DNA from 4 places in the Pseudoalteromonas sp. S327 genome. Region 1 is predicted to be linked to each of the others. Evidence: predicted binding sites of a transcription regulator. Region 1 holds the regulator's gene; each other region holds the start of a gene.
The links. Region 1 encodes sigma-54, which starts transcription at its own class of promoters, with help from an activator protein. Its sites were predicted from a motif close to GTTGGCACGNNNNTNGNNT; they were not measured.
Positions count from the first base shown of each region.

Region 1 (7,990 bases):
AAGTCGCTCTCCGTAACAATGTTCACTCGTGCTCCTATTTTAAGGGTTTTTTAGCCAAGATGGAAAAAACAATTCGTAAGATTTTGTAATACGCCTACAAAAAGCGCTCTAAGGCTGAAGTAAATTGCCTTAACCTTTGCTTAAGCGCATAAAATTCACGCACTGCAATAGTAGACCCTGCTCTTTTGCTTATACTTTCATGTTGGCTTTTGTTACTATTCGCGCCATCTGTATTTTGAACATCTGGCTTAACATAATGGTTACCTCGTTTGTTATTTTAATTCTTGGTTTTGCTGCACTTGTGTGGAGCGCCGACCGATTTGTATACGGTGCGGCAGCGCTTGCTAAAAACTTTGGAGTCCCTACTTTAATTGTTGGCTTAACGGTTGTTGCTATGGGTTCTTCGGCCCCTGAAATGATGGTATCGGCCTCGGCTGCTTTGGCAAATAAAACCGACACAGCGGTTGGTAACGCGGTAGGTTCAAATATAACAAACATCTTACTTGTGTTAGGTATTACTGCGCTGCTACGCCCTTTGAGTGTGTCATCAAGCACTTTAAAACGCGAAATGCCGCTTGTTATGCTGGTATCCTTGGCTACGTGGTATGTATTTTCAGACAACTACTTCTCACTTACCGAAGGGGTGGCGTTGCTAGTCGCATTTGCTGTGTTTATTGGTGGCTTGATTGTGGTTTCTTTGCGCGCAAAAAATCAAGATGACCCTTTCGTTTCAGAAGCCTGCGATGAGGTTCCTAACGATGTACCAACTAAAAAAGCCGTTTTATGGCTAATTGTCGGCATGGTTTTATTGCCTGTTAGCTCACACTTTTTAGTTGGTTCAGCAGTCGATATTGCTAAATACTTTGGTTTAAGCGACTTAGTTATTGGCTTAACCATTATCGCCATTGGCACAAGCTTGCCTGAACTTGCAGCTTCTGTAGCGGGTGTACTTAAAAACGAAGATGATTTAGCCCTAGGTAATATTGTGGGCTCAAATATATTTAATATTTTAGCGGTATTACCGCTTGCAGGTATTATTAACCCATCAGTGGTTGACCCGTCACTTGCAAACCGCGACATACTTATTATGTTAGGTGCTACGCTTGCGCTTATTATTATGTCATTGAACTTTAGAGGTTCTCAGCGTATCAATAGAGTAGAAGGTGGCCTATTACTCATCGCATTTTTGGCGTACCAAGGTTATATTTTTAGTCAAGTAGGGTAACAATGGCACAACTAAATTTTATAGAGCAAGGTTTACGCGTATTAAACATTGAACGCCAAGCGCTTGCTGATATTACACAATATGTTGACGAAAACTTTCATAATGCGTGTCAGCTCATGTTTGATTGCCAAGGCCGGATTATTGTTATTGGCATGGGTAAATCAGGCCATATTGGTAATAAAATTGCTGCTACCCTTGCAAGTACAGGCAGCCCTGCTTTTTTTGTTCACCCAGGCGAAGCAAGCCATGGTGATTTAGGCATGATAACCAAAAATGACGTGGTTATGCTTATATCAAACTCGGGCGAAACCAGCGAAGTACTTAATATTATTCCGGTGCTTAAACGCCTTGGTGCAAAAATAATATCGATGACGGGTAACCCGCTTTCTACTATGGCTACACTTGCCGATGTGCACGTATGCATAAAAGTAGAACAAGAAGCGTGTTTATTAGGTTTAGCGCCTACAGCAAGTACCACTGCTACTTTAGCGATGGGTGATGCAATGGCGGTTGCGCTTTTAGAAGCACGCGGCTTTACCGCCGATGACTTTGCACTCTCTCACCCTGGTGGCAGTTTAGGTAAACGATTGTTGCTCACTTTAAAAGATGTAATGCACAGCGGCACAAACACCCCTATTATAGGTGTAACGCAAACAATTAAAGACGCGTTAATAGAAATGTCAGCCAAAGGGCTGGGCATGACCGCTATTGTAGATAACAATCAACAGCTTGCAGGCCTTTTTACCGACGGTGACTTACGCCGTATTTTAGAGCAAAGAGTTGATATACATAGCACCGCTATTAGCCAGGTTATGACCAAATCATGCACAACTGCCACGGCCGATATACTTGCAGCTGAAGCCCTAAACATAATGGAAAATAAACGTATTAATGGTTTAATTGTTGTCAATGATAAAAACCAGCCAATAGGCGCCTTAAATATGCAAGACCTCTTAAAAGCAGGAGTATTATAAATGCAATTTGAAGATCTCTATCAACCGCTAAGCGATGATGCCAAAGCACGCGCCAAAAAAGTAAAACTACTCATATGCGATATTGATGGTGTATTTTCTGATGGCCGAATTTACCTCGGTAACCAAGGCGAAGAATTAAAAGCATTTAATACAAAAGATGGTTTTGGCATTAAAGCGCTGATCAATAGCGGTTTTGAAGTTGCGGTCATTACGGGGCGTCACTCAGAAATAGTGCAAACTCGCATGAGCAGCTTAACCGTGCAGCACATTTATCAAGGCCAAGAAGACAAACTTATTGCTTATCAAGAACTCAAAAACACTTTAAAGTTAACTGATGAACAAATAGCCTATATTGGCGACGATGGTCCTGACATGCCAGTAATGGAGCGCGTTGGCTTTGCCGTTGCAGTAAACGATGCGCACCCGCTTATTAAGCGCTTATCGCATTACACTACGCAAATGCCTGGCGGCTTTGGCGCCGTTAGAGAGCTCACAGACTTACTTATGCTAGAGAATGGCATAGCGCTTACAACACAAGGCACCAGTTCATGAATGCAGCACGCGTTATACTCAGTGCGTTATTCATCGGCTGTATGGTTTGGCTTTGGTACCCTTATTTTACCCAAACTAATGTAGCGCCAGAGCAAGAACCTGAAGTAATTGCAAAGCCCGATTACACCGCTATAGAGCTTAAGCAAACAGCCTATGACGAGCAAGGCAAAATAAGCCATAAAGTCACTGCGGCTAAAATGGAGCTGTACCAACAGCTTGGTTTTACATTTTTTGAAAAACCTATTTTCACCTTGTATAACGAAAAGCAAACATGGCGAATAAATGCAGACGAAGCAACGCTTTACGAAGATAAACAACTTATTTTAGAAGGCAATGTGGTTGCTAAAAATTTAGTTGATAACGCCATGATAGATAACATCAATGCCGATAACATCGAAGTCGACATTAAAGCGCTAACAATGCGCTCTGAGCAGCCAGTGGTTGTCACTGGGCCTAATTTAAAAATTGTCGGGAAAGGCCTTGAAGCCGATTTAAAAACCGAAGTAATAAAACTAATTAACCATACGCGAACAATATATTATGACCAATAAACTCACTAAAATACTTATTATCCCATCGCTAATGCTTGCATTTAGCGCCTCTGCTGCTGAGCCTGCTGCTCAACCGCCAGCAAATCAAATTTCTATTAGTGCAGACCGTCAAGAAGGCCAACTTAAAGAAAACGTAGGTATTTTTGAAAAGAACGTCGAAATTGTGCATGGTAATCGCAAAATTACAGCCGACCGACTTGAAGTACATAAACGTGAAGACTTAGGGGATAACAAACAACTCCTTATTGCCACTGGCAGCCCAGCCTACTTCGAAGAAAAACAAGACGATGGTACCGTAATGAGCGCCAGTGCAAACGAAGTACGTTACGACGTAGCAAAGCGCTTTTTAACGCTTGTTGGCGATGCTGAAGTCGCACAAGCCGGTCAAAAAATTAATGCTAAAAGTATTACCTACGATATGCAGCAGCAGCTTATTAGCGCAGAAAAAGACGAAAACTCCACGGATCGTGTCCACACAATTTTAGTGCCTGTTGAAGCAAAAATTAAAGAAAAAACAGGTAACGAAGGTCAACCATGAGCACCTTAAAAGCAGAACTATTAGCAAAAAGCTATAAAGGCCGCCAAGTTGTAAAAAATGTAGGCCTTGAGGTAGAAGCCGGCAGCATTGTTGGCTTATTGGGCCCTAATGGCGCAGGTAAAACCACCACCTTTTACATGATTGTAGGATTAGTACCTAGCGACAAAGGTAAAATTTCTATTGATGATAACGACATTACGTTATTACCTATGCACAGCCGCGCCCGCTTAGGCATTGGCTATTTGCCGCAAGAGTCATCAATATTTAGAAAGCTGACAGTTTATCAAAACTTAATGGCTATTTTAGAAACGCGTAAAGAGCTCAATAAAGCCGCGCGAGAAGAAACGCTCAACAACTTACTTGATGAATTTAGTATTCAGCATATTCGCGATAGCCAAGGTATGGCGCTTTCTGGTGGTGAACGCCGCCGTGTAGAAATTGCCAGAGCACTGGCAGCGAACCCCAAATTTATTTTATTGGATGAGCCTTTTGCTGGTGTTGATCCGATTTCAGTGTTAGATATAAAGAAAATAATAGAACATCTTAAAAACCGTGGCATTGGCGTATTAATTACCGATCACAATGTAAGAGAAACCCTTGATGTTTGTGAAAAAGCCTACATTGTTTCTCATGGGGAGCTAATTGCATCTGGTACCCCAGAACACGTATTAAATGACAAAACTGTACGCGATGTTTATTTAGGCGAGCAATTTAGGCTGTAACATTTAAGCCACACCTACAAGCATCTGCTAATATTAATTATAACAACATAAAAGGATTGTTAGAGATACATGAGGCAATCATTACAGCTGCGCATGGGCCAGCAACTTACAATGACTCCACAATTGCAACAAGCGATTCGCTTGCTGCAGCTCAGTACATTGGATCTCCAGCAAGAAATACAAGAAGCACTTGATAGCAACCCGCTATTAGAAGTAGAAGAGCAAGATTACACGGAAGAGTCGGCTGGAAAAAATGAACAAAAAGCAGATACGGATGATGTAACCGTAAGCGCATCGGCTGACGATACAACCAGCGAGTACGAGCAAGACAGTGGCGAAGCTTTAAATAAAGACACCGTTAGCGATGATATGGCAATGGATGTAACCTGGGATGAGTACATGAGCGCAGCCCCTGCGGCATCCTCAGGCCCAATGCCGGAAGATGAGTCTATTTATCAAGGTGCCTCTACTGAAACGCTACATGAGTATTTAATGTGGCAGCTTCAGCTTACTCCTTTTAGCCCAACTGACGAAGCCATTGCTATTGCCATTGTAGAAGCTGTAGATGACTCGGGTATTTTAACGCTAAGTTGCGAAGAAATTTTAGAGAGCTTTAACCAAGAAAACAATGACGAAGTTGAAGTTGAACTTGACGAAATAGAAGCCGTTTTAAAGCGTATTCAGTTATTTGACCCTGTAGGTATAGCCGCGCGCAGTTTACAAGAGTGCTTGTGTATTCAGCTAAACCAGTTTGATAAAGACACCCCTTTTATAGAACAAACTAAAATGATCTTAACCGATCACATTGATCTATTAGCGGCACGCGACTATCGTACATTAATGAAAAAGACTAAGCTTAAAGAAGACGAGCTTAAAGAGGTCATGACCCTAATACATACCCTCAACCCAAAACCTGCAGATACAATAGTAAGGGAAGAGTCGGAGTATGTAATACCGGATGTGTCGGTTAAAAAAATAAAAGGCCGCTGGGTGGTAGAGCTAAACCCAGATAGCATGCCAAAAATACGCGTAAATAGTCAGTACGCGGCTATGTCACGTACCGTAAAATCAAGTGGTGATAGCCAATTTATTCGCTCTCACTTACAAGAAGCTAAATGGTTTATAAAAAGCCTTGAAAGCAGAAACGACACGCTGCTTAAGGTAACAAACTGTATTGTAAAACAGCAACAGGCATTTTTTGAACATGGCCCAGAAGCAATGAAGCCAATGGTTTTAAACGATGTTGCTGAAATGGTAGAAATGCATGAATCGACAATTTCGCGTGTTACTACGCAAAAATATATGCATACGCCACGTGGTATTTTTGAGCTTAAGTATTTTTTCTCAAGCCACGTAAGCACTGAAAACGGCGGTGAGTGTTCATCAACCGCAATACGTGCCCTAATTAAAAAGCTAATTGCCGCGGAAAACTCAGCTAAACCATTGAGTGATAGTAAAATTGCGGATATATTGGCAGAGCAAGGAATTAAAGTAGCTAGACGCACAATAGCAAAATACCGTGAATCGCTAGCTATTCCACCGTCAAATCAGAGAAAGAGTTTGATATAAGACGTAAAAAACAAAGAGGAAATGCTTATGCAACTAAACCTAACTGGTCGTCACGTAGAAGTAACTGATTCACTTAGAGACTATGTAAATAATAAATTTGCAAAGCTAGAAAGGCACTCAGATCATATTAGCAATGTGCATGTCATTCTCGATGTAGAAAAACTCAACCAAAAAGCAGAAGCGACTATTCATGTAAGTGGCGCAGATTTATTTGCCTCAACAGAGCACCAAGATATGTATGCCGCTATAGACTCGTTGATTGACAAGCTCGATCGTCAAGTCATAAAACATAAAGAGAAGCTTGCTAGACACTAATATTATGAAATTAAGTACATTAGTATGCCAGGACTGCAGCAAAGCTGCGGTCCTTTTTAGTAGTAAAAAAAGAATTTTAGAGTTTATCAGTGAGCTAGCTCATGAAAAGCTCCCCTACTTACCACAACAAGATATTCTTAATGCGCTGGCAAGCAGAGAAAAGCTAGGCAGTACTGGTATTGGCCGGGGTATCGCCATTCCTCATGGCAGAATGGGTGGCGTAGAAGAGCCGCTGGCTTTAGTACTTGTTAGCGACACGCCTGTTAACTTTGACGCTATTGATAACTGCCCTGTTGATATTTTTGTTGCACTCATCGTACCAGATGGCGATAACCAACAGCACCTAAAGACTCTGGCAACCATAGCTGATAAACTGAGCAACAAAGAATTTTGTAAACAGCTGCGCAGTGCTAAAACCGATGCTGAGCTGTATCAAGTAATTGTTGATCAATCGTAGTAAATATTAAGGGCTATAAATGGAGTTAATTATCATAAGCGGCCGTTCTGGTTCAGGTAAGTCGGTTGCTTTACGCGTGGTTGAAGATTTAGGCTATTATTGCGTAGATAATATTCCGGTCAACTTACTGCCCTCTTTAGTGCGAAGTGTTTCAGATAACTATGACAAAATAGCCGTTAGTATAGATGTTCGTAATATCCCCAAAGAACAAGACGAATTTAACGATATTCTCGAGTACCTTCCTGACTTTGCTAAACCCACACTGTTTTATTTAGATAGTGATGATCAAACACTGATCAAACGTTTTTCAGAAACACGCAGATTACACCCTTTATCCATCGATTCGCTGCCGCTTGATTTAGCAATAAAAAAAGAAAAAGAACTGCTTGATGGGCTCGTAACGCGCGCTGACTTTATGCTTGATACCACCGATTTAAGTGTGCACCAATTAGCAGAGTCAATTCGCGAAAAAATACTGGGTAAAAAAGATAAGCAACTTATTGTAACGTTTGAATCGTTTGGCTTTAAACACGGCATACCTAAAGAAGCTGATTATGTTTTTGATGCTCGCTTTTTGCCAAACCCCCACTGGGAGCCTGAACTCAAACCGCTTACGGGCCTTGATCAACCAGTAAAAGATTTTTTGGCAAATCACAGCATAGTCCAAAAATTCACTTGGCAAATTCAAACCTTTGTACAAACTTGGTTGCCACACTTAGAGCGTAATAACCGTAGTTACCTCACTATTGCAATTGGCTGTACTGGTGGTCAACACCGCTCGGTTTATTTAGCGCAAGCCATTGGTGAGAGCTTTGCTATGACGCATCCGAATGTCAAAATTCGTCATCGTGAGCAAGAAAAGTAACCTTAAAATAATAACCTGTTCAGTTTAGGTATAGTAATTTATGCGCTGTGAAGACACATTTTTAATAAAAAATAAATTAGGCTTACACGCCAGAGCGGCAACGGTCCTTGCGCAATTAGCTGTGCAGTTTGATGCTAAAATCACCTTACACCAAGATGATAAAGAAGCCGCAGGCGACAGCGTATTGGCTTTAATGCTACTTGAAAGCAGTAAAGGTAAAGA
Region 1 is NZ_PNDP01000033.1:47,675-55,664, reverse strand. Features, by position in the region: gene CWB60_RS10530 (ATP-binding cassette domain-containing protein) at 1-2, opposite strand, end outside; gene CWB60_RS10525 (calcium/sodium antiporter) at 257-1,225, shown strand; gene CWB60_RS10520 (KpsF/GutQ family sugar-phosphate isomerase) at 1,228-2,199, shown strand; gene kdsC (3-deoxy-manno-octulosonate-8-phosphatase KdsC) at 2,200-2,751, shown strand; gene lptC (LPS export ABC transporter periplasmic protein LptC) at 2,748-3,302, shown strand; gene lptA (lipopolysaccharide transport periplasmic protein LptA) at 3,292-3,840, shown strand; gene lptB (LPS export ABC transporter ATP-binding protein) at 3,837-4,562, shown strand; gene CWB60_RS10495 (RNA polymerase factor sigma-54) at 4,632-6,131, shown strand; gene hpf (ribosome hibernation promoting factor) at 6,159-6,446, shown strand; gene CWB60_RS10485 (PTS sugar transporter subunit IIA) at 6,451-6,903, shown strand; gene rapZ (RNase adapter RapZ) at 6,923-7,768, shown strand; gene CWB60_RS10475 (HPr family phosphocarrier protein) at 7,809-7,990, shown strand, end outside.

Region 2 (7,990 bases), on a different contig from region 1:
GTTTTGTTTTACTAACTTTGCAACACGCAGGGCTTTTTTTTCAATCGCTTTGCTTTCTAGGCACAAATATAAAATGAGGCCCGCGAGGAGCTCAGGATAAAAGGCAAATTCAAGCAGTAACACAATAATAATAAGAATAACGCTTAAAACTAGCGTACAGGCAAGAGTGGAGGCTAAATAAAGGTAACTTTTAGGCTCACTTGGTTTATAAATCCGTTTTCCTATAGCACTAAATACAGCGGTTAATACTGTATTAGGGTGATACCAGCTTTTTAACGGGAAAAAGCGCTCAGCAATGAGCGCCACAAAAAAGGCAATAAAGTCCAAATGGTTTTGAACAATATTGCTTAGCATTTACAGCGTAACTTTTGTTAGTTTTTCCAATAGTGCAACAACCATTTTTGATGAGTTGATTGATGCAGTCTCTAAGTATTCTTCAAACGATTGCGGCGACTCTTTACCGGCAATGTCAGACATAGAGCGAATAACCACAAATGGCGTATTAAGCGCAAAACACGTTTGTGCAATAGATGCGCCTTCCATTTCTACTGCAAGCATTGTAGGAAAGTCGCTGCGTGCTTTATCAATTCGCACTGGATCACACATAAATGAATCACCCGTACAAATTAAGCCTACTAAGGTTTTTACTTCGCTAATTTGCGCAATGGTTTGCTCGGCAGCTTCAACTAGTTTTGGGTGTGCGGCAAAGCCTGCTGGCATTTGTGGAACTTGGCCGATTTCGTAGCCAAAAGCGGTTACATCTACATCGTGATGGCGTACTTCTGAAGAGATAACAACATCGCCAACACTTAAAGAGGGATCAAAGCCACCGGCAGAACCTGTGTTGATAACACAGTCAGGATTAAAGTTATCAATTAATAACGTGGTTGCAATCGTTGATGCCACTTTACCAATACCCGATTGCACAAGTGTTACTGTATTACCTGCTAATTCGCCTGTGTAAAAGGTAAACCCTGCTTTTGTTAGCACTTGTGGGTTTTGCATTGCTTCACGTAAAATTTTAACTTCTGGCTCCATTGCGCCAATAATACCAACATTCATAGTGTTTGATTCCTGAGTTTGAATACGTAGATTATACGTGAAGTTAGCAATAAAAAACAAAAAAGCGAGCTGTTTTACGGCTCGCTTTAAATACTTTTAGGAGAGTATTTAATTCTATTTTAAATTTCGGCTAACGCAGTGGTTTGGGCTTTAGCCTGAGAAGGTGACAATACCGCAGGTTTACTTACACGATTACGTGTTGGACGAGCCGATTGCACCGCTGCAGGTTTGCCTAATTTAAACATAATTGCATCGCGCACCTCAGAAGCGCGGTAGCCTGATTTTACTTTCATACGAATATGTGGAATGCCAGCGGATTCTAAAGCGCCGTTTACAAACCAGTCGCGCTGCGCTTTGTGGCCATCTTTATTGGCGTTGTTAACTAAATCGACCGCTGCCACTATCGTCATTTTTTCTTTATCTACCAGCACAAAATCGAGTTGTTTATTTTTAGCTTTAGCTAAAGCTGCACGTTTTGATTTAGCAGAAAGGCCTTGCTTGCAGTCGATTACATCGATGAGTTTGACGCGGCTCACAATTTTGTATTGATCGCCTACCGCACGCTCTAAAAGATTTAAAAATGCACCCTCAACCTGTGTAAACACGGTTTGTTTGCGGGTAAAAGGATAGGGATTGCCGCCATCATCACTAAATTTTGACGCAACCACAGAGGCCCCAACCACTAATACTAAAATTGATAATAAAGCGAATTCCATACGGTAACTCCATAACAACAAATTGACACTGCTCAAGTAAAGCAATTTACGTGCCTAAAAATTGGTTGTTATGGCTAATTACCGTATGTATTTATTATTAATGCAGCAGGGCTGCTAGGCTTTGTAACCGCCCTCAATTCCTTTAACGGCAATAGCGACTGCATCATGCGCATGGAGTGATTCGTAATGATTAATTTGTAGCCAGTAATCACTAAAGTTATCGTTTTCAAGAACCGCTTTAATTTTACGTGCAGCGTCTTCACAAAACATTAAATTTTGACCGTTAAGGCGGGCAAATTCTTGCTCATCTTCACGTTTTACTGCCGCTTGTACCGGGGTTTTTAGTTCAGCTTCTAATGTATCAATTAAATTTACTACGTCAAATTCACTAATCGTGTTGTCTAGCTTTACTTTAACGTTTGCAATTGAACGCTGTGAGTGAGGCGTTGCCACAATACCCTGTGTTGTACCTAGCCATGCTAAAACGTCTTTTTGATTAAGTGTTTCTTGGTTAAACTTTTCGCTAAAAGCATTTTGAATAAGCTGGCGAGCAAGTGCTGCAGAGCATGGACAGGTTGATGAATAAGTAACATCCACGCTTAGCTCGTAGCTAATTACGCTATTTTCAATAGTGCTGGTTAGGGTAATTGGGTAGCTTTTCCAACCTGCTTTACCGCTTAATAACGATTTACGACGCAGCGGTAACTCAAATTTAAACTCTATTTGGGCTTTGTCACTTAATCCTTCGTGGCTGGTGATAAAGGTATCGAGTGCTTGAGCTAAAGTTTGTGGGTTAACTTGTTGCTCTGTAGAGAGTAAATCAAGCGCTAAAAATAAACGCGACATATGAATGCCTTTAGCGTCTTCTTTATGCAAATTAACAAAGGCACGCGCTTTTGCGTTAACGGTAACGGGTGCTAAATCTTTCGATTCAAAAATAAATGGCAGTTCTATTTCGCCCATACCAACCCAGTCTAACTTACCTGTTTGTAAGGCGGGAGCCGTATCAGCTATATCGGGCATGTTGGTTTGCATGTGCGCTACTCGTTATTGGTCATAATAAAGCGCAGCATTTTACACTAAATAATTTATTGCTGAAATGATGAGTTTAACAAGTAGGCAAAAGTAAACATGAAAATTTTCTGTTTTTGTCGCACAACATGAATATAGCTAATAGAAAAATGCTAAAATCTGCTGCAAAATGCGTTTGACTATTAATAGGCACTTTTTATTTATGCCTAGTAACGAGATACACTGACCTATGACCGATTCTTCTTTGAGCCCTTGGGCTCGAGTACTTTCTAGTTTAATAACTCGCTTTGGTGAGTTAAAAACCGCGGCAATGTGCTACGCGCTTTTGTTAGGCGTGTCGCTTATATTGTCGAGTATGTTTTATTATGTGGCACTGGGTGAGGTTAATTTAGTTGATATTTTGGCTGTGGTATTTTTTACCGCGGTTGTATCTCCTTTTATGATCAGTATTTTACTCAACTCGATTAGACAATTAGATGCCTCATACGCTTATTTAGACAGCGCCACAAAACAAGAAAAGCTGTTAAATCAAACATTAAAAGATAATATCAACCGCCTCAACATTGAAATAGATGAGCGAAAAATGGCTTTTCATGCCAAGCATCGCGCCATTGAAGAGCTTCGCCGCGAAATAGCAGAGCGTAAAAAAACACAACAAGAACTTGCTCAGCAAGGCATGCTCCTTCGCTCTATTGTCGACTCTTCCCCCGATTTATTTTATTACCGAGATAACAACGGCGTGTTTGCCGGCTGTAATAAAATGTTTGAAGAGGTTATGGGCAAAACCAGTGCTGAATTAATTGGTAAAACAGTTGAGCAAATTTTCCCGAGCTACTTTTTAGCAGAAGTACTCAGAACCGATAAACAAGTAGAGCAAACGCATCAAGCGCTGACAATTGATGTTGAATATATGGTTAATGGTGAAAACCGTTGGTTTGAGCTGCGTAAATTACCGTTTATAAACGATCAAGGTGACTACATAGGTTTGCTTGCATTTGGCCGTGATATAACCAGCCGTAAAGAAGCAGCACAAGCGCTTGAAACAGCCTATAAGGATAAAGGTAAGTTTATAGCAACGCTTAGTCATGAGCTGCGCACGCCATTAAATGGCATTGTAGGTTTAACCCGAATGCTACTTGATACAGAGCTTAATAAGCAGCAACGCAGTTGGTGTAATACGGTATTTTCGAGCGCTGAAACCTTAGGTAATATTTTTAACGATATTATAGATTTAGATAAAATAGACCGAGAGCAGTTAGATATAGCAACCGACTCTATTAACGTTTCAGACTTTATTAACGATGTAGTGAACTTTGCAGGTTTAATTGCTGAACAAAAAGAGCTTGAATTTTCAATTGAGCGAAATGGCACATTAGATGTTTACGCACTCCTAGACCCAACGCGTTTACGCCAAGTGGTATGGAACTTAATTAATAATGCCGTTAAGTTTACCCAGCATGGCGAGGTAAAACTCACATGTAGCCGAGAAGAGCGTAACGACGGGCCGTGGCTTGAACTTAAAATATCAGACACAGGGCAGGGGATCCCAGAGGATCAACTCTCGCGCATATTTGATATGTACTACAAAGCCCCAGATTTAAGCGGTAAAAATGCGATTGGCTCAGGCATTGGTTTAGCCGTAACCAAAGCGTTGGTCAGTGCAATGAAAGGCACTATTTCGGTAACCAGTACAGAAGGTGAAGGCAGCTGCTTTACAGTACACATACCGCTTAGCTTATGTGTAGCGCCTACCGAACAAAGCTATGCCGGTAGAGGTTTATATATTTTACTTGTAGAGGATGTGCCATTAAATGCTGAAATTGCGACAAACCTGTTAGAGCAGCGCGGCCATGAAGTAATTTGGGCCGAAACAGGTGAAGATGCACTCTCGTTTGTAGAAACCGAAGACGAGCTAGATTTAGTACTACTTGATATGCAACTGCCCGATATAAATGGTGATGAGGTGGCAAGACAAATACGTGCCGATAGCCATTTTGATAAACTACCTATCGTTGCGCTTACAGCGAATGTACGTAGCGCCGAAGAAGACTTAGAAGGTATTTCGGTGCAAGGGGCGCTTGCTAAACCGATTAATACAATAAAGCTTGATAAAATGCTAGCTGATTTGTTTGATATTCAACAAAGTGAATCAGACAAACCGCTGCTAACGGTAAGTAAAGAAGCGCTTGAGGGCATTAATGCAGGTGTGCTTGATGTTGAAACCATTGAAGACTTTGTAAACTCTATGGGGCTTGAAGTATTTAAGCGCAGCAGTGGTTTGTTTGAAAAACTAAACCCGCAATATCAGCAAGAGCTGCAAAGCGTGTTAAATGAAAACGACAGGGAAGAGTACAAATCGGTGGCGCATAAGCTTAAAGGTGCTGCGGGCTCTGTAGGATTAAATGACGTACAGTTACATGCTAAAAAGATGGAACACGGTGCGCTTGATGAATCAGATGAAGTACTAAGAGAATGGTTGGATACATTGGCTGATAAAATAAATGAAGGACAAATTGCCCTTCATTCGTTTTTACAATTATTAGAGTAAGCGGTTTACTCTAATTAAGCGTCGATTTTACCAATAAAGCGGTAACCTTCACCATGGATGGTGCTGATTAGCTCAGAAGTAGAATTATCACTTTCGAAGTGCTTACGAATACGACGAATAGTTACATCTACTGTACGGTCATTAGCGCGAAGCTCACGGCCAGTCATATGCTTAATAAGTTGCTCACGGCTAAAAATACGCCCTGGAGAATCAAGCATTAAACGCAGCGCTCTGTATTCACCTTTAGGTAAACGCTTAGCATCACCATTTGGTGACGTTAAACAACGGCTGTTTTCGTCAAGTTCCCAACCATTAAATGTAATTACACCGTTGGTTTCTAGCACTGACTCTTCGCCGCCTAGCGCTGTACGGGTAATTAAGTTGCGAGCGCGTATAGTCAATTCACGAGGGTTAAAAGGTTTAGTGATGTAATCATCAGCACCAATTTCTAAACCTAAAATACGGTCTACATCGTTATCACGGCCGGTTAAAAAGATTAAACCGACTTTACGTTTTTGGCGTAATTCACGTGCTAAAATTAGCCCGTTTTTACCCGGTAGGTTGATGTCCATAACTACAAGATTGACGTCATCATTATTTGTAAGCTTGTCATGCATATCATCGCCATCAATGGCTTCAATAACTTTGTAACCTTCAGCTTCAAATAAACTCACGAGGTTTAGTCGAGTTACGTCTTCATCCTCTACGATTAGAATGACTGGCGTTTGCATTATTAATTAACCTTTTTGGAATATTTTATTTACAAAAAATCGAATCTTAACTAAATAATTCGATTACTAGAGATTATAGGATTATACCCAAATGTTAACAAGAAAAAACAAGTTGGATAAAAATAAAACAGTAGGGGTGTTCCAAACTAACCAAAAGGCATTGTGCAAAAACTACTGTTTAATGATATATAACGGATGCAGCTTTTTGAATTATGAAAACGAAGCCATTTCCTTTAATAATTGATACATCCACCAATCGCTTAAAGGTACTAAAAATAATCGCGCAAATTCAAAACGGAATTATATCATTTTATAACCTTTCATCAATGTATGTGATACTGCAAAAGCAATAAAGTTCAGAAATTGTATCGCTTAATTATTAGATCAAGTTAAATAATTAAACATGAAATATCACATGCTCTCTCTATAAGGTCATTAAATGGTAATTCAAGTAAAAAGCGTAAATAAATACTCTTTTTTTAAACACTTTTTATGGAATTGTAATAACAAAGCGTACGCCGGGTTTTGCATCTAGGTCATACAGTATATGCCCACCTAGTGCTTGGGTTACTAAGTTGTACACTAAGTGCATGCCTAAACCACTTGCCCCTTGGCCTCGCTTAGAGGTTACAAATGGGTCAAATATCCTGTTTTTGACGTTTTTATCAACGCCTTGGCCGTTATCTGTGTAGATTATTTTTATTTGTGGGCCTGTTATTTCTATATCAAACTTAATTTCGTTATTTTCGCTATTGCTAAAACCATGAATAGCAGAGTTTAAAATAAGCTGTTGGAAAATTTGTTGTAATGGCTCAGATTTACTCTCAATGGTTAAATCACTCGGACAATTAATCACTACGTTAGGCTTTGACTTTATTAACTCTGATTGAATCGACATTAACACATCAGATATTAACCTATGGATGTTTACATGGGTTTTAATCCCGTCATCTTGAATTACAGCTACCTTTTTAAAGTTAGAGATAAGGTCGGCCGCACGGTTTAGGTTTCTATAAATTAAATCAAGGTTTTCGATACCTTCGTCAATAAAGCGTTTTAATTGGTTAGAAGTAAGAGACTTATTATCAAAACTAAGCTGAATATCGGCAAGTTTATCGCGCAGCAAGGTTGAGCCAGTAATACCTAGGCCAATTGGGGTGTTAACCTCATGGGCTACGCCGGCTACCATTTGCCCTAATGATGCCATTTTTTCGTTTTCTACTATTTGTTCTTGGTATTGATGCATTCGCTCAAGGGTAGAAAGTAGCTCTTGGTTTGCTTCGCGCAGGGCTATTGTTCTTTGGCTTACCTTTTCTTCTAAGCTTTGGTTGAGTTGTTTTATCTCTAGTTTGTCTTTTTCATGACGTTCTATTTGCTTACGGGTGCGAGTAAGCATGATATTTAAGCTGTTTGATAAGGCTGTAACCTCTTTTACGCTGGTGCTTGGTGCGCGTACGTCATAGTTATGATTTTTTGATACGTCTTGTAGCAATACACTTAAGTGTTCAATAGGGTTAGCGATACTTTTTTGTGTTTTTATCGCTATAAAGTACACAAAAAACAAAATAAACAGGGTAAGGAAAATATCTATAATAATTTTTTGTTTTATAAATTCATCTAGGCTTTCTAAGCTGCCACGCATATAAACGTAACCCACCACCTGCTCGTTATTAAGTACAGGTGTTATTAGCTCAATGTAGTTGTTGGTCACTCTTGGCTCGTTAAGCTCTTTAATGCTGTCTACTCGCAGCGGAACAGGTGGGGTTTTTTTAGCATTAAAGCTAATAAAAAATACAGGTTTACTCGATGTTTTTTCTATTGCGTAAATATGAATGTTTTTAACAAGAGGGATTTTATCAAACGACTTTAGGCGTTTTTCTTCTGTTTTTCTGTCGTCTTTT
Region 2 is NZ_PNDP01000064.1:39,452-47,441, forward strand. Features, by position in the region: gene CWB60_RS17865 (cobalamin biosynthesis protein CobD/CbiB) at 1-354, opposite strand, end outside; gene mtnN (5'-methylthioadenosine/S-adenosylhomocysteine nucleosidase) at 355-1,062, opposite strand; gene CWB60_RS17875 (DUF2726 domain-containing protein) at 1,182-1,778, opposite strand; gene folE2 (GTP cyclohydrolase FolE2) at 1,893-2,813, opposite strand; gene arcB (aerobic respiration two-component sensor histidine kinase ArcB) at 3,040-5,358, shown strand; gene arcA (two-component system response regulator ArcA) at 5,373-6,089, opposite strand; gene CWB60_RS17895 (HAMP domain-containing sensor histidine kinase) at 6,580-7,990, opposite strand, start outside.
Region 2: a site for sigma-54 is predicted at 1,818-1,836, ahead of CWB60_RS17875 (DUF2726 domain-containing protein). Genes of this name have one in related genera too.

Region 3 (7,990 bases), on a different contig from region 1:
TTACTCACTTAACGATACTATTGTTGTATCTGACCGTATTCGTGAAAACTTCCGTAAAGTACGCATCGACGATACTATCGAAATTATCGACATGTCGCTAACGCAAACACTTAATCGTACACTTGTAACGTCAATCACCACTATTTTGGTATTGATTGCGTTATTTGTATGGGGCGGACAAACTATTCATGGCTTTGCTACAGCCCTGTTATTTGGTGTGTTCATTGGTACTTATTCTTCAGTTTACGTTGCAAGCTCGGTAGCTATTACCATGGGCGTAAGTAAAGAAGATTTAATACCAGAGGTAATTGAAAAAGAAGGCGCAGACCTAGACGCATTGCCGTAATAGAGTTAACGCTAAATAAAACCGCTCAATTGAGCGGTTTTTTATTGCGCGCGGTTTTATAGAGCTTGGTTGCTTTAAGATTAAACGTACACGCTTTTTAGGCTGAACTTAAAGCCTTGAGCCGGTTATATAATTAAGCCCTTACAAAAACGTATGAATATTTAACAGTATATTAGGCTATAAACTTAGCGCTTAGATTGTACCGCCCCTAAATTGAGCAAATTTAATCCTGAAAGGTCAATAGCACCTAATGCCATAAAATTGTCATACAGGCTTGCTACTTTAATGCCCCTATTAAACGACAATCAGGTTTTGCAGTGACGATGCAGCGCAAAGTACTAGAGTACATTTTAAGTAACGGTGAAATAACCACGTTATTTCAGCCTATTTTTGATATAGCTAATCAAACAATTATAGGTTACGAAGCGCTAAGTCGAGGGCCTAAAAACAGCCCTTTGGAAATGCCTAACCGTCTGTTTGAAGCGGCCAGTGAGCACGCTTTAATTTCAGAGCTTGAGTTATTGTGCCGCTCAAAAGCAATTGAAAACTTTGTAAAGCTTAATCTAAACGGTAAGTTATTTTTAAATGTAAGCCCTAAAACCTTGCTTGACCCTTGCCACCCAAAAGGTGAAACCTTGCACTTAATAGAGCAGTTTGGCTTAGCAGCAAACCGCGTGGTGATTGAGGTAACAGAGCAAGAAAAGGTCGACGATGGTTTTTTATTATTAAAAACAATTGCACACTACCGCGAGCTGGGTTTTACCATTGCCATTGACGACTTAGGTGCTGGTTACTCGGGTTTAAAACAGTGGTCTGAACTATGCCCCGACTTTGTAAAAATCGACCGTTACTTTATTGATCATTGCGATGAAAGCGAAGTTAAAAAAGAGTTTTTAAAATCGATTACGGTACTCGCAAAAGCAACAAACACCGCAGTAATAGCCGAAGGCATAGAAAGAGTAGAAGAGCTTGCCTATGTTGAAAGCTTAGGCATAGCAAACGTACAAGGTTTTTTACTGGAAAAACCAAACTCAAATCCAAGCCTTGATTACAGCTCAGAGCAATTACAAGCATTAAACTTTAAACAGCCAAGCAATACGTTTGATCAATCAATAGCGATTGGCTGGCTTGCTGTTACACAAGAAGCAATAGACAGCGAAACCCGTTGCAAAGACGCCCACAAGCTATTCGAAAAAGACAAAGCCGTGATGAGCCTAGCGGTTTTAAATAAAGCCGGCCAACCGGTTGGCTTACTACATAAAGATCAGCTCACTGAGGTGTTTGCAGCGCCCTATGGCCATGCACTTTACGACAAGTGCCCCGTAACCGACTTTATGGATAAACAACCTTTAGTGGTGGATGAAAACCAACTTCTTGATACCGTGAGTCAGCAAATTACAGAGCAAGACTTTGATATTCGCCGCCATATTGTGATCACCCGAAATAAACGTTACCTAGGGCTTGCCCCATTGCGTGATATTTTAAAGCATATAACAGAAGAAAAAATTCGTCACGCCCAGCATGCTAACCCACTCACCATGCTCCCTGGTAATGTAGCCATTAATGAGGCAATAGAGCAAAGGTTACGCTCACAAAGTGCGTTTTCGCTTGCCTATATAGATCTTAATCACTTTAAGCAGTTCAATGATTTATACGGTTATGCCAGTGGCGATAGTGTGATTAAATTATTGGCAGATGTAACCGTGCAAGCATGCGAAAACAGTGCTAACTTTGTAGGACATATAGGTGGTGATGACTTTATGGTTGTGTTTGACCAATCAGATGCTGTGTATATTTGTAATACCATAATTGAGCAGTTTGAACTGCAATCACGCACTTTTTTTACGCCTGAGCACATTAAGAGCAAAGGCTACTGGGCTACAAATCGTGAGGGAGAAAAGCAATTTGTACCTTTACTTACGTTATCAATTGGCCTTGTGGAGCCCGACTTACAAGAATGTAAAAACAGCCATCAAGTTGCAGCACTTGCAACAGATGCTAAAAAAGAGGCTAAGCGATATCGCCATAGTTATTTGTTTATTTGTAAGCGCAGAAAGCCTGCGCCTGCCGTAGTGCGCTTAGCACCAGAGAATAAACAGGTGGTATAAAAAATAGGTAATTATTATGTTGCCATTAAAAGTAGTTGTTGGTGGATTTGCTTTATTTGCGGTTAGTTTTTTTGTGCAAGGGGTAGAAATTGTTAATGTTGCTCAAAAGCAAAGTGTGCAAAATGCCCGTGAAGAATACCTAAGTGAGCTATTAACACGAGCCCTAGAGCGGGCTAATTATCCTGTAGACATAAAAATGCAGCCAGTGAGCTTACAGCAACAGCGTGACCTGATTGAGCTAGATAAAACAGAGTTAGATGTTTATTGGAGCATGAGCAGCCCAGAACGAGAGGCACGGGCAATAGCCGTTAAAGTCCCGCTATTTAAAGGCTTTATAGGCAAGCGCGTTTTATTAACCAGTAAAAAAAATGTCGAAAAATTTAAAGGCATTACCACTTTGGCGCAATTAAGTGAGCTCTCGGCAGTGCAAGGGCATGATTGGCCAGATACAAAAATAATGGCCTATAACGGCTTACATGTAAGGCCGCTGAGTAACTATCAAGCTATGTTTACGCTTACTAGCCGTGGCAGAATTGATTACTTTCCTCGCTCATTTATCGAAGTTAATTCTGAGCTTGTTGCCAATGCGCAGAGTAACTTAGTTATTGTGCCTAATTTATTTATTAGTTATCCCACCGGTATTTATTATTTTGTTGTAAGTAGTAAGCCAGCTTTAGCGCAAGCCATAGAGCTTGGGTTGCAAAACATGCAAAACAGCGGAGAGTTTGATGCGTTATTTGATGAGTATTTTGCAAAAGACATAAACTCTCTCCCTTTTACAAAAGGTTATACCACGGAGCTAAAGCTCGATAACCCTTACTTTTAAAACAAAAAAGGAGCCATAGGCTCCTTTTTTATAATAGGGTTACATGCACTTTATTAGCGAAGTAACGCTTCAGGTAATACTGGGCGAATTTCACGGATAATTGCTTGCGTAAGCTTAGGTGCACCACAAATAATGTTACCGCTATTGTTGTAGTTAACGCCACCTGCAAAATCAACAACCATGCCGCCAGCTTCTTTTACAAGTAACTCGCCTGCTGCTGTGTCCCACGGTTTTAAACCAATTTCAAAAAAGCCATCAACACGGCCCGCAGCTACATACGCCATATCTAGCGCTGCAGAACCTGCACGACGAATATCAGCAGTTTGTGTAAACAATGCTTTAAACGCGTCTGTGTATGCATCTAAGTGATGTTTTTGTTTGAAAGGGAAGCCTGTTGCTAAAATTGAACCAGCTAATTCTACGGTTTTAGTAACGCGTAAACGCTTGCTGTTTAGCTGTGCGCCTTGACCACGAGATGCAGTGAAAAGCTCGCCACGAATTGGATCATAAATTACAGCTTGGTCTAAACGACCTTTTACTTTAAGTGCGATAGAAACCGCGAAATGAGGGATACCCTTGATGAAGTTAGTTGTGCCATCAAGCGGGTCAACAATCCATTGGTAATCTGCATCTTTGCCTTTGTGCTCACCTAGTTCTTCACCAACAATGCAGTGATCAGGGTAAGATTTTAAAATTGTATCACGAATTGCGGCTTCGGCTTCTTTATCAATGTTAGTCACTAAGTCGTTAGTGCCTTTTTGTTGAATTTCAACTTTTGATAAATCTTCACTTGCGCGAAGTAAAATTTTGCCTGCGTTGCGCGCAGCGCGAACCGCAATGTTTAACATTGGATGCATGGTATTACCTTTGGGTTGTAAAAGAACGTTTATATATTTAAGCCGGCGTATTTTAGCGACTTTTGCCATAAAGTAAACAATAAACCCCAAATACTTTTGTGTGTTTTTTGTACGGCCTTGAAATGCATGTAAATTTATTCGTATCTAAGACATGTTGGCGTGTATGGATTGAAATTTGTTCAACCGAAGGGCAACTTAATCACAGCGCGAAGTGCGAAGCCTTGGGGGCTCAATAACTTCCATGAAGCAAAGCTTCCGCGTCCTGCTCACGCTCCTTACCTACATCCATGTAGGCAAAGCTTCCGCGTCCTGCTAGCAAACATACTGTTGTAAAAATTAATCTTACAAGGGCAATACACGCCAATAATACTAAAAAGTAAAAAAAGTGCTTTACCTAAAGTTAGCTTGAGGTTTTATCTTGTGTTTAAGCATTCAACTAGGGTAAATAATAATGAAATTAGAACACGTACATTTAGTAGTAAACGATATAAATGCCATGCTTAAATTTTACCAAGCAGCCTTTCCTTATTGGTCAATTAGAAGTGAAGGGCATAACACCTGGTATGGCAAACCTAAGCGCTGGGTACATTTTGGCGACGATAACCATTACATTGCTATAAGCGATAATGGCGAGCATAAAAACAGAGATTTGGCAGGGCACCAAGTCGGACTGGCTCACTTTGCCTACGTTACAAACAACCTAGACGCTGTTATACAGCGCTTAAAACACGCCGGATTTAGCATTGATAAAGAGGGTGCAGAAAACCCATTTAGAAAAAACGTATATTACTTAGACCCAGCCGGGTTCGAGGTTGAGTTTGTGCAGTATATGAGTGACATTCCAAGCGAGCGTAATAACGACTTATAAAATAGGCAGTAACTAACGGTGTAGAAAAGCGCATAATATGGCTTTTCTACCCATTGTGTTTTTACCCGTATTATTTATTACTCACCCCAAGCTGGGCCTTTAAATCATTAGCAAAACTCACAAACTTTTCTTTAATGGTGCGTTTAACTTTTACCTCCACCGAACCTAAAACTGTTTTACCTTCTAGGTTAATTGTGGGGCCTTGACGCTTATTAAGCGACACCGTTTTGTTTTCAAAACTACCTAATATACAAAACATTTTAGAAACTACATTAACGTGCTCTGGTACGTAAATTTCTTCGCTGCCAAAAATACAATTTACATGCACGGTAACATGTTGGTGGGCAAAAATAGCATCAGTAAAATCTAAAACAATCGACCCCATATAGTTTTGAATGTAAATATCTTTAGGCACCACCCATTGGCCGCTACGCTCGCTTGAGCCTAAAATGCTTCGCAGTGTTAAGTTTTCTTCATCCGCTTGTTGGGCGCTGTAGTTAGGGGCAAATTGCGTTTGCTTTTGAGCACTGTACTGGGTATCTGTAGTAAGGGTTAAATCCTCTACTAAATTAAGTAACGCAGTATTTTCGGTTGCTTCCATTGCACTGTCTAAGCGCCTTTCAAAGGCTTCAGCTGAAATAACGCCATGGCTGTAGTTATAAATAAGTTGGTCTATCACTTGTTCGCGAACTTGCTCTATTGGGCGGTCTTCAATTTTTACAGACATGGGAATAATCCTTTTTATATGAGTTACCACTGTACATAGCAAGTGGTGTACCAAAAATTAACTATTTATATATCAATGGCTTATTGTTTTAGTAGCGCCGCTTAATTTATTATATTAACGATAGATTAACCAAAACAGCAATATAATCGTTATTTTCACCACTTAAGAAAGTTTTACCTAATAGCCTGTAAATGTTTACTCGGAGGTATTTTTATTTATACCTAATGAAATAGTTAACTCCATGAATTTAAAGTGTTAATAAAGTTGGCCTAAAGCTCGCATATATAAAAGTGTCTTTAATCAAAAGGAGAAAGATTATGAAAACATTCAACAAATCTATGATTGCGGCTTTAGTTCTAGGTACTACAGCTATGGGTGCTCAAGCGGGCACGTGGGAAAATGAAAGTAAAGATGCTTGGATTGATGGTAAGGCAGAAACAGTGCTTCTTATGAACACTAATCTAAACAACTTTGACATTAACACTGATGTAAAAAATGGCAAGGTAGTACTTACAGGTAAAGTAAACAGCGACCTTGATAAAGAGCTAGCTGAAGAACTTGTAATTAGCCTAGATGGCGTATCTGATGTAGAAAACAACCTAACTGTTGTGAAAAACATGGATATGGACGACAAAGATCGTGACACTATGGATGATGACGATAACGACTTAACTGACGCTAAAATCACCACAGTAATTACTACACGTTTCTTATTTGACTCAGAAGTTGACGGTACAGATATCGACGTTGATACCGACAACGGTATAGTAAAACTTAAAGGTTCTGTTGAAACAGAAGCTGAAAAGCAGTTAGCAGTAAAAATTGCTAAAAATGCTGAAGATGTTCGTGACGTAGTAGATGAACTAACTATTGTTGCTGAATAATACACTATACTAAAAAGCCCAGCTTAGCTGGGCTTTTTGCTTGTCATTTTTAAAGGAGCTATATCATGGATATCATTCGTATAATACTGTCGATTTTATTACCGCCACTGGGTGTATTTTTACAAGTTGGTTTAGGTATGCACTTTTGGCTAAATATTTTACTAACTTTACTGGGTTACTTCCCTGGTTTAATTCACGCTATCTACATTATTGCTAAAAAATAATGTGTGGTGTGTTCAATGTGAGCCGGCCACTTTTTTATAGTTATTAAAATTGTAAAAAAGCGGCTTACATACTTCTGTGTTTATTTTTCTGTTATTCCCTGCCTATTCGCATGCAAAAAGATTACTATTTAAGCAGTCAGCTTACTGATTGTTAAAATAAAGGTTTTTGCTAGTGACAAGCCTTAAAAAACTTTTTATACTGCAACCCGCTTTAGTCGCTCAGTGGCTAAACGCTTCAAAAATTAACTACCTCGTAGTTATACAAAGTTGGCCCCTTAGCTCAGTTGGTTAGAGCACACGACTCATAATCGTTAGGTCCCCAGTTCAAGTCTGGGAGGGGCCACCATTTTTACAAGCTTCCTAAGTAAACACCTACTAACAAAAATTACCCTGTGCTACCTCTGTGCTACTTTTAGTATAGCAAAGCTTTATAGTTAATATTTAATGTGATGTAATTAAAATTAGCGCTTAAATGACCAAAGGGAACAAATGAAACTTCATACAGTGGCAAATGACATAAAATATTGGGTTATCAGACCAGGCAATGATGCTGTCTACTTTAGGCACTTTATGCAAAATAGCGTAGTTGCTTTAGGTCATATTGATGATGTAATAAAAGAAGAAGGAGTTATCAAGTCAGTTGAGCCTTCGGATATATTTACAGCGCTAAAATCAGAACTAGACCAAAATAGAGCTCAAGAAGATGAGGCATCTGATAAAATATTGACAGACGAAGAAGCAAGGAAAGAGTCTGCACAAATAACATCAGCTGTAACCCAGGTTAAAACTTTTATAAATGATCTAAAAGTGGGTGATGTTGTAATTACACTTAACTCTTCAAAAGTTTTAGTAGGTACAATTAAGTCAGACGCATATATTGAAGAAGGTGATTTAAAAGCCCTGTTGATAGATGGCTCTGGCTACTCTTCTAAAATATTGAAATATAAATTACGAAGAAATGTAGAATGGGAATCACCTAGAAATCGAGAAACGATACCTAAGCCAATTAAGCCTAGCTTAGGACCAAGTCAAACGCTTTTCTCTATCAGTGAAGATAATTCAGAGCTTTTCACGCATTGGCTTTATAGTATTTTTTTACAGAACGGGCGCTTATATTTTTCTACTAAAATTGATCAAAGAAACAAAATCA
Region 3 is NZ_PNDP01000055.1:43,008-50,997, forward strand. Features, by position in the region: gene secF (protein translocase subunit SecF) at 1-346, shown strand, start outside; gene CWB60_RS16655 (GGDEF domain-containing protein) at 664-2,454, shown strand; gene CWB60_RS16660 (substrate-binding periplasmic protein) at 2,471-3,280, shown strand; gene suhB (inositol-1-monophosphatase) at 3,334-4,137, opposite strand; gene CWB60_RS16670 (VOC family protein) at 4,589-5,005, shown strand; gene CWB60_RS16675 (LiaF domain-containing protein) at 5,076-5,732, opposite strand; gene CWB60_RS16680 (BON domain-containing protein) at 6,050-6,616, shown strand; gene CWB60_RS16685 (YqaE/Pmp3 family membrane protein) at 6,682-6,840, shown strand; tRNA gene CWB60_RS16690 (tRNA-Ile) at 7,110-7,186, shown strand; gene CWB60_RS16695 (DUF8426 domain-containing protein) at 7,330-7,990, shown strand, end outside.
Region 3: a site for sigma-54 is predicted at 5,769-5,787, ahead of CWB60_RS16675 (LiaF domain-containing protein). Genes of this name have one in related genera too.

Region 4 (7,990 bases), on a different contig from region 1:
AAAAACGAGCGTTACTTAGCCGATTTATACTTAAAAGTACGCCGCGACCCTAGTGCGGCAGCAGGCTTGTATCGTTATAAAACTAAGTCGGCAAAAGAAGCGCAAATAGCCATTTATGGTGTTAAGCGTTTAATTTGGCGCGATAAAGCGCTGGCTTTAAGAGCCTGGCAAAAGCTAGAAAAAATGTTTACTTACAGCGATGAAGAAAAAGCAGATCTATATTACACGTTTGCTTTATCGCTTGCTTCAAGTGGGCATAAGCAGGCCAGCTTTTGGCTTAATAAAGTGCCTAAAGCGCGACAAGACAGAAAGTTAATTCAGTGGCAACTTGGTAATATGCTTAAAACCCAAGACTGGGAAGGCATAGCGGCTTTTTTTACAGGTAAAGACGATTTAAGTTTAGGTCAGCAATATTGGCTTGCTTATAGCTATGCTAAGCGAGGCGAGCAACAAAAAGCAGACGAAATTTGGACTAAAGTGGCCGCTAACCGCGATTACTATGGTTTTTTAGCGGCGGCACGATTAGGGCTGCCAGTTGATTTAAATAATCAGCCTTTGCAGGTTGATCAAAAATTAGTAGAGAAGGTGAAGAATGCGCCGGGCTTTAAACGTGCAAAAGCACTTTACGAACTCGAGCGGTTTACCTCTGCTCGCAGAGAATGGAATTACTTAACGAACACCTCTACTGATGAAGAAAAACTAGCTGCCTCAAAGGTTGCAGCGCAAAACAATTGGCACGATAACGTTATTTTCACGTTAGCTAAAATTAAAGCATGGGATTATGTTGAACTGCGTTTTCCGTTTGCATTTCAAGATATATTTGAGCGCTACAGTAAACGCAGCAAAATAGACCCCGCGTGGAGTATTGCAATTGCACGGCGCGAAAGCTCGTTTGCACCAGATGCGCGTTCGCATGCAAATGCGCGTGGTTTAATGCAATTGCTTCCTAGTACGGCAGAATACGTTAATAAAGCAAGGGTATCGAGTACGCGTTTGTACCAACCTAAAACCAATATACGCTTAGGTACTAGTTACTTGCAGTACTTAAAAAAGAAAAACAAAGGGAATGAAATACTTGCTACGGCATCTTATAACGCAGGGTATCATCGTATTAAACGTTGGTTACCTGACGAAGCCATACCAGCAGAGCTATGGGTTGAGCTGATCCCGTATAGAGAAACGCGAGATTACGTAAAAAATGTGTTTGCTTATCGCCAGGTTTATCACACCCGGATGGGCCGAGAAGGAAATGTGCTCGCGCCGTTACTCAACATGAAAATGGGCGGGTAAATTATGTAATACCAATTACCTAAAATATTTAGCCATTCTAGCGTGCTAAATAAAGGGCTAATAACGTAACACGATGGGTATAAGTATTAGGGGGATATTTACATGTTAAATATCCCCCTTTTTTGAGCGCTTTACGTTTAAGTGGTAGACTCAAAGCAAGTTAAATTTAACAGATGGATTAACAATGGATAAATTAGCCGTTTTATATGCAGAGCATATTGCCACATTACAACAACGTACGCGTATAATTTGTGACCGTGAAGGGCTCGAGGGTTTAGTTATTCACTCAGGCCAAGCTAAGCGCCAGTTTTTAGACGACATGTATTACCCATTTAAAGTTAATCCACACTTTAAAGCATGGCTTCCTGTTATTGATAATCCACATTGTTGGATTGTGGTAAATGGTAGCGATAAACCTAAGCTTATTTTTTACCGCCCAGTTGATTTTTGGCACAAAGTGCCAGATGAGCCGCGTGATTTTTGGGCTGAGTACTTTGATATAGAATTATTGCTACAGCCTGATCAAGTTGAAAAACTATTACCTTACGATAAAGCTAAATACGCTTACATGGGCGAATACCTAGAGGTAGCGCAAGCGCTTGGCTTTAGTATTATGAACCCTGAGCCAGTACTCAACTATTTTCATTATAACCGCGCTTATAAAACGCAGTACGAGCTTGAATGTTTACGCCAAGCCAACCGCATCGCGGTAGATGGACATAAAGCAGCACGCGATACGTTTTATAATGGTGGTAGCGAATTTGATATTCAGCAAGCGTACCTTATGGCTACACGCCAAAGCGAAAACGAAATGCCGTATGGCAACATAGTAGCGCTTAACGAAAACTGCGCTATTTTGCATTACACGCATTTTGAGCCAAAAGCACCGCTTACTCATAATTCGTTTTTAATCGATGCTGGCGCAAACTTTAATGGGTATGCCGCAGATATAACCCGTACGTACGATTTTAAAAAGCAGGGCGAGTTTGCTGAGCTAGTACAAACTATGACGGCAATACAAATTGAGCTAGGCAACGCATTAAAGCCTGGCATGTTATATGGCGATTTACACGTTGATTGCCATAACCGTATTGCGCAAATTCTTAGCGACTTCAATATTGTAAACTTACCTGCAACAGAAATTGTGGAACGTAAAATTACCTCAACATTTTTCCCTCATGGCTTGGGCCATCACCTTGGCTTACAAGTGCACGATATGGGCGGCTTTATGCGTGATGATAAAGGCACCCACCAGCCATCGCCAGAAGGGCACCCATTCTTACGTTGTACTCGTAAAATAGAGAAAAACCAAGTATTTACTATTGAGCCAGGGCTTTACTTTATAGACTCATTATTAGGTGATTTAGCGCAAACCGACAGTAAGCAGTTTATTAACTGGAAAAAAATTGAGTCGTTAAAACCATACGGCGGTATTCGTATTGAAGACAATATTATTGTTCACGAAGACAGCCTAGAAAATATGACTCGTGATTTAGCGCTCGACTAAGCTAATAAAGACGAGCTCGCCAATACGCGCTAAAATACGCGAATGCAAAGGGGCCTTTTGGCCCCATTTTTAATTGAGCTTTAATTATGTCTGAATATAAATACCCCGCCGATGATGTGTTTCATCAAGAAGAAATTAAAAAAAGCACCTTTATAGTTCATATCGCGCATACGCCAGACCTAGAGGCTGCTAAAGCATTTATTAAAAGCATTGAAGAAAAGTACCCAGATGCTCGCCATAATTGTTGGGCGCACGTAGCGGGTAACCCAGGCGGAAGCCATGTTTATGGTTTTTCTGATGATGGAGAGCCAAATGGTACCGCAGGAAAGCCGATGCTTAATGTGCTGGTGGGTTCTGGACTTGGCGAAATTACTGCGGTTGTCACCCGTTATTTTGGCGGTATAAAGCTGGGCACCGGTGGGTTAGTACGTGCCTATGGTGGGTCGCTTAATAATGCACTTTCGCAGCTAAAAACGGTGACTAAAGTACCGAGTATCGAGATTGTAGGCCAAAGTGAATACAGCATGCAGGGCGCAATAGAGCAATTGTTAAAAACCAATTATCAAGTACTTAATATAGAAAAACAATTTACTGCTAATATTGAATGGGTTATTACTATTGATAGCCGCCAAGCAAAACAGGCCATTAAAGATATTTTTGATTTAAGCCATGGCGCAGTTGAGTTAACTATCAAAGAGTAAGACAATAACTTACACACTTATATTTACTAATAATAAAAGCGATAAGCTACATGCAATTTCGTACCATCATAAAAATCCTTGGCCAACTTGTTGCGCTGTTTAGTATTACCATGGTGCCGCCTGCGGTGGTGTCTTTATTTTATAAAGATGGTGGTGGTGTTCCTTTTGTATTAGCGTTTATATTTAGTGTGGTTATTGGTTTAACAGCTTATTACCCAAACAGGCATGAAAACGGCGACTTAAAAGCACGCGAAGGCTTTTTAATTGTTGTACTGTTTTGGCTGGTACTAGGGGCGTTTGCATCGTTACCGCTGATTTTTTTACAAGAACCTAATTTGTCTATGGCCGATGCGGTGTTTGAGGCCTTTTCTGGCCTTACAACCACTGGGGCCACGGTACTTACCGGAATTGAATACCTGCCTAAGTCTGTTTTGTTTTATCGCCAGCAATTACAGTGGTTTGGCGGTATGGGTATCATTGTACTTGCTGTTGCTATACTGCCCATGCTTGGGGTCGGTGGCATGCAGTTATACCGAGCTGAGATCCCAGGCCCAGTAAAAGATTCAAAAATGACCCCCCGTATTGCCGATACCGCAAAGCACCTTTGGTACATTTATGTGTCGTTAACGGTAACCTGTATGTTGGCGTATTGGGCGGCAGGTATGGAGTGGTTTGATGCTATATGCCATGCGTTTTCTACAGTGGCGATTGGCGGTTTTTCTACTTACGATGCCTCAATAGGGCACTTTGATAGCCCTGTCATTAACTTTATATGTGTTTTCTTTTTAATTATTGCTGCGGTTAACTTTTCACTGCATTACGCGGCGGTAGCGAGTCGTAATATTCAGGTATACATTCGCGACCCTGAATTTAAAGTTTTTTTACTGATACAGTTAGCGCTGGTGGTTATTTGTTTTACGGTGCTCTCATCTAACGAAATATTTGCCGATGGCGATGAAACCCTCGATCAGGCTTTATTTCAGGCGGTGTCTATGAGTACCACAGCCGGTTTTGCCACCGATAATTTTTCTACTTGGCCGCTGTTTTTGCCTATATTGCTTATTTTTTCGAGCTTTATAGGTGGCTGTGCAGGTTCAACCGGTGGCGGTATGAAAGTTGTACGCGTGTTTTTACTTTACCTACAAGGCATACGTGAGCTTAACCGCTTAGTGCACCCACGTGCTATATACTCTATTAAGCTTGGTCGTAAAGCCTTGCCCGATAAAGTAGTTGAAGCGGTTTGGGGGTTTTTCTCAGCGTACGCATTGGTGTTTATTATTATAATGCTGGCACTAATGGGAACCGGCATGGACAACATTACCGCGTTCTCTGCTACGGCGGCGTGTTTAAATAATTTAGGCCCAGGCTTAGGTGATGTTGCCTCGCATTATGGGGCGGTGAGCGATGGTGCCAAATGGCTATTAACCATTGCCATGGTATTTGGTCGCTTAGAAATATTCACCTTACTCGTGCTATTTACGCCGACCTTTTGGCGTGGGTAATAATATACAAATGATGCTTAGGAACAGGCATGCCACATTCTAATTTAGATAAATTACACCAGTTAACAACAGGACGATTGGTCGACTTGGAAATTGTTACGCCTACCAGTAGTAAACGCGTAAAAACAGAGTTTATTGGCTTGCTAGAAAATAAATTTATTATTTTAAATTACCCAAGTTCAAAGCGTTTACCTGCTGCAAGTGATTACCTACGTGATGGTGTAATGGTGGTGGTAAGAGCGGTTATAGAAGGCAGTGGCGGACAAGTAATAGCATTTAGGCAGCAGCTTATGTCGGTTGCCTCACACCCTGCTAGGCTCATTTTTATTAATTACCCTACGCAAGTGCAGTTATTTGCACTGCGCGCGCAAACACGCATACCTACCTTATTACCTGCAAAATTAACTCTAAGTGACGATAGAGTACTTGAAGGGGTGATTAAAGACATCTCGCTTACCGGGGTGATGTTTGATGTACGCGGCGATCAAAACGATGAAAATATTAAAGATATGCAATGCACGGTGACGGTTGATACCAACAATAAAGCATTTACTGGCGAAGTATGCAGTGTAAAAGAACACGCCGCAGGAGTTAATTGTGGTATTAAACTTCTAGCCAGTGAAGATGAAATGAAGGCATTTATGAAAGAGCACTTTATCGATCCCGCGATGCTTGAGCTGCCATTAGAATAAGCACTTTCGCTTAATAGCAACAAATGGCCATTTTTTACTTGAGTGGCAGTCATATTTTTTAAAAATTCAAAAAATAATTTTTATTTTCTATAAAAATCAGCTGTATAGATTAGTTTTACGAGTGAATTATTTTAATGTGTTAGCTCCCCTCACGGTTAAAATTTAGTCTCTTTTTTCGATAAATCTTCATCCTTACAATTTACGCCGAAAATTGTAGCTTTTTCCTCTTATGTAACTAGTTGTTTTTATTGCATTTAAAAACTTAGCTTTACCCTTTGTTGCTAGTTTGCAACATAAAACCCCCGCAAATTTATCAAAAATAGCCAAGAACTCATTTAACTGATTGAAATTAATGAACTTTTAAAACTTGGCATTCAAGTTGTAATAGTCTGGCTGTACTGAACAATAACGTGATTTAAAGTAAAACACTTAATCGCACACATATACTTGAAGGAATTATATTATGAAAAGCATTAATAAAACTTTAGCACTTATCGCCCTTGCTTCATCATCAGCGGCATTTGCAGCAACCGATTTTGATACGTTAGATGTAGATGGCAGCGGCACGATTAGCAAATCAGAGGCATCAATTGATGCAAAACTGATGAGCATGTTCTCAGAATTAGATACTGACCAAGATGGTGAGCTATCAAAAGAAGAATTTTCAGAAGCTTAAAGTGTGGTAACAATCCTGAGTTGCCAATGACAACCTAAGTAGGCAAGGGAGCTTACGAAAAAGGATTACAAGGATTGCGTACACCACGTAGTGAACTTAACTAATTTGTTTATATTGAAGGATTAAATTATGAAGCATTTAAATAAAGCACTCGCATTTATGGCTATTGCCTCTTCTTCTGCTGCCTTTGCAGGGACTGATTTTGACACGCTAGATGTAGATGGCAATGGCGCCATTAGCCAAGCTGAAGCATCGGTTGATGCGGATTTAATGGCTGAGTTTGTTGAGCTTGATACCGATGGAAATGGTGAGCTTTCAAAGCAAGAGTTCTCTAAATACTAGGGTGTGATGATCTTTGCCAATTGAGCGCAGGACAGCGCATGTTCACTTAGCAAAGAGTCATTTGCTCTAATCCAATGTGCATTAAAACTTAATAATGCACATTGGCAAAAGCACTTTTTAGTTAATTTTTAAACCCATGGATCTTAGAAAAGGATTTCCTCTTAATTAGGACACAACTATGAAAACATTAAATACAGCACTTGCCGTTATCGTATTAGCTTCTTCATCAGCGGCGTATGCTGCAGTCGACTTTGCCTCGTTTGATGCCGATGGTGATGGTGCAATTTCAAAGCAAGAAGCGCAGGTAAATTCACAGCTAGTGAAAATTTTTGACCAGCTAGATACTGATGGTAATGGTGAAATTTCTGAGCAAGAGTTTTCAAAAGTACAGTAATTAGTAAGCTGCTAAGCAGGGTTGCCTAGCATTAAAAAAACATACTCCACTAAAGCCGCCTTAGTCAGCGGCTTTTTTGTGTTTAACTATAAAAATATAGCGCTAACTTGGAATAGCTTTTCTACTACGTTGATATGCTTTTTATCGATTAAAAACATAATAACGTGATCACCAGACATAATAACCGTGTCGTCGTGGGCAATCAGTACGTCGTCATTACGTACAATAGCGCCAATCGTTGTACCTGCAGGTAGCTTGATATCGGCAATCGCACGGCCAACTACTTTTGATGTGTTTTCATCGCCGTGGGCAACGGCTTCAATGGCCTCTGCCGCGCCTTTACGTAACGAGTACACATTAACAATATCGCCACGGCGTACGTGTGTAAGTAGCGCCGAAATAGTTGCTTGTTGTGGTGATATAGCAATATCTATTTCACCCCCTTGCACTAAATCTACATACGCACCACGCTGAATAAGCACCATGGTTTTTTGTGCGCCCATGCGTTTTGCAAGCATGGCCGACATTATATTTGCTTCATCGTCGTTGGTTACAGCAATAAACACATCAACTTGTTCTATGTGCTCTTCAGATAGTAGTTCTTGGTCTGAGGCGTCTCCACAAAACACGACGGTGTTATCTAGCATTTCAGAGAGTTGCTCAGCACGCTCTTTACTGCGCTCTAGTAACTTAACGCTGTGGTTTTTTTCCAGTGAGCGAGCAAGGCCTGCACCAATGTTACCGCCACCGGCTATCATAATTTTTTTGTAAGAACGCTCAAGTTTTTGTAGCTCGTTCATAACCGCGCGAATATGCTTAGTGGCAGCAATGAAAAATACTTCATCGTCCGCTTCTATTACCGTGGTGCCCAGTGGCTTTATAGCTT
Region 4 is NZ_PNDP01000068.1:5,679-13,668, forward strand. Features, by position in the region: gene CWB60_RS18670 (transglycosylase SLT domain-containing protein) at 1-1,290, shown strand, start outside; gene pepQ (Xaa-Pro dipeptidase) at 1,475-2,797, shown strand; gene CWB60_RS18680 (YigZ family protein) at 2,884-3,498, shown strand; gene CWB60_RS18685 (TrkH family potassium uptake protein) at 3,549-5,000, shown strand; gene CWB60_RS18690 (flagellar brake domain-containing protein) at 5,030-5,692, shown strand; gene CWB60_RS18695 (EF-hand domain-containing protein) at 6,156-6,368, shown strand; gene CWB60_RS18700 (EF-hand domain-containing protein) at 6,498-6,710, shown strand; gene CWB60_RS18705 (EF-hand domain-containing protein) at 6,889-7,104, shown strand; gene trkA (Trk system potassium transporter TrkA) at 7,191-7,990, opposite strand, start outside.
Region 4: a site for sigma-54 is predicted at 6,059-6,077, ahead of CWB60_RS18695 (EF-hand domain-containing protein). Genes of this name have one in related genera too.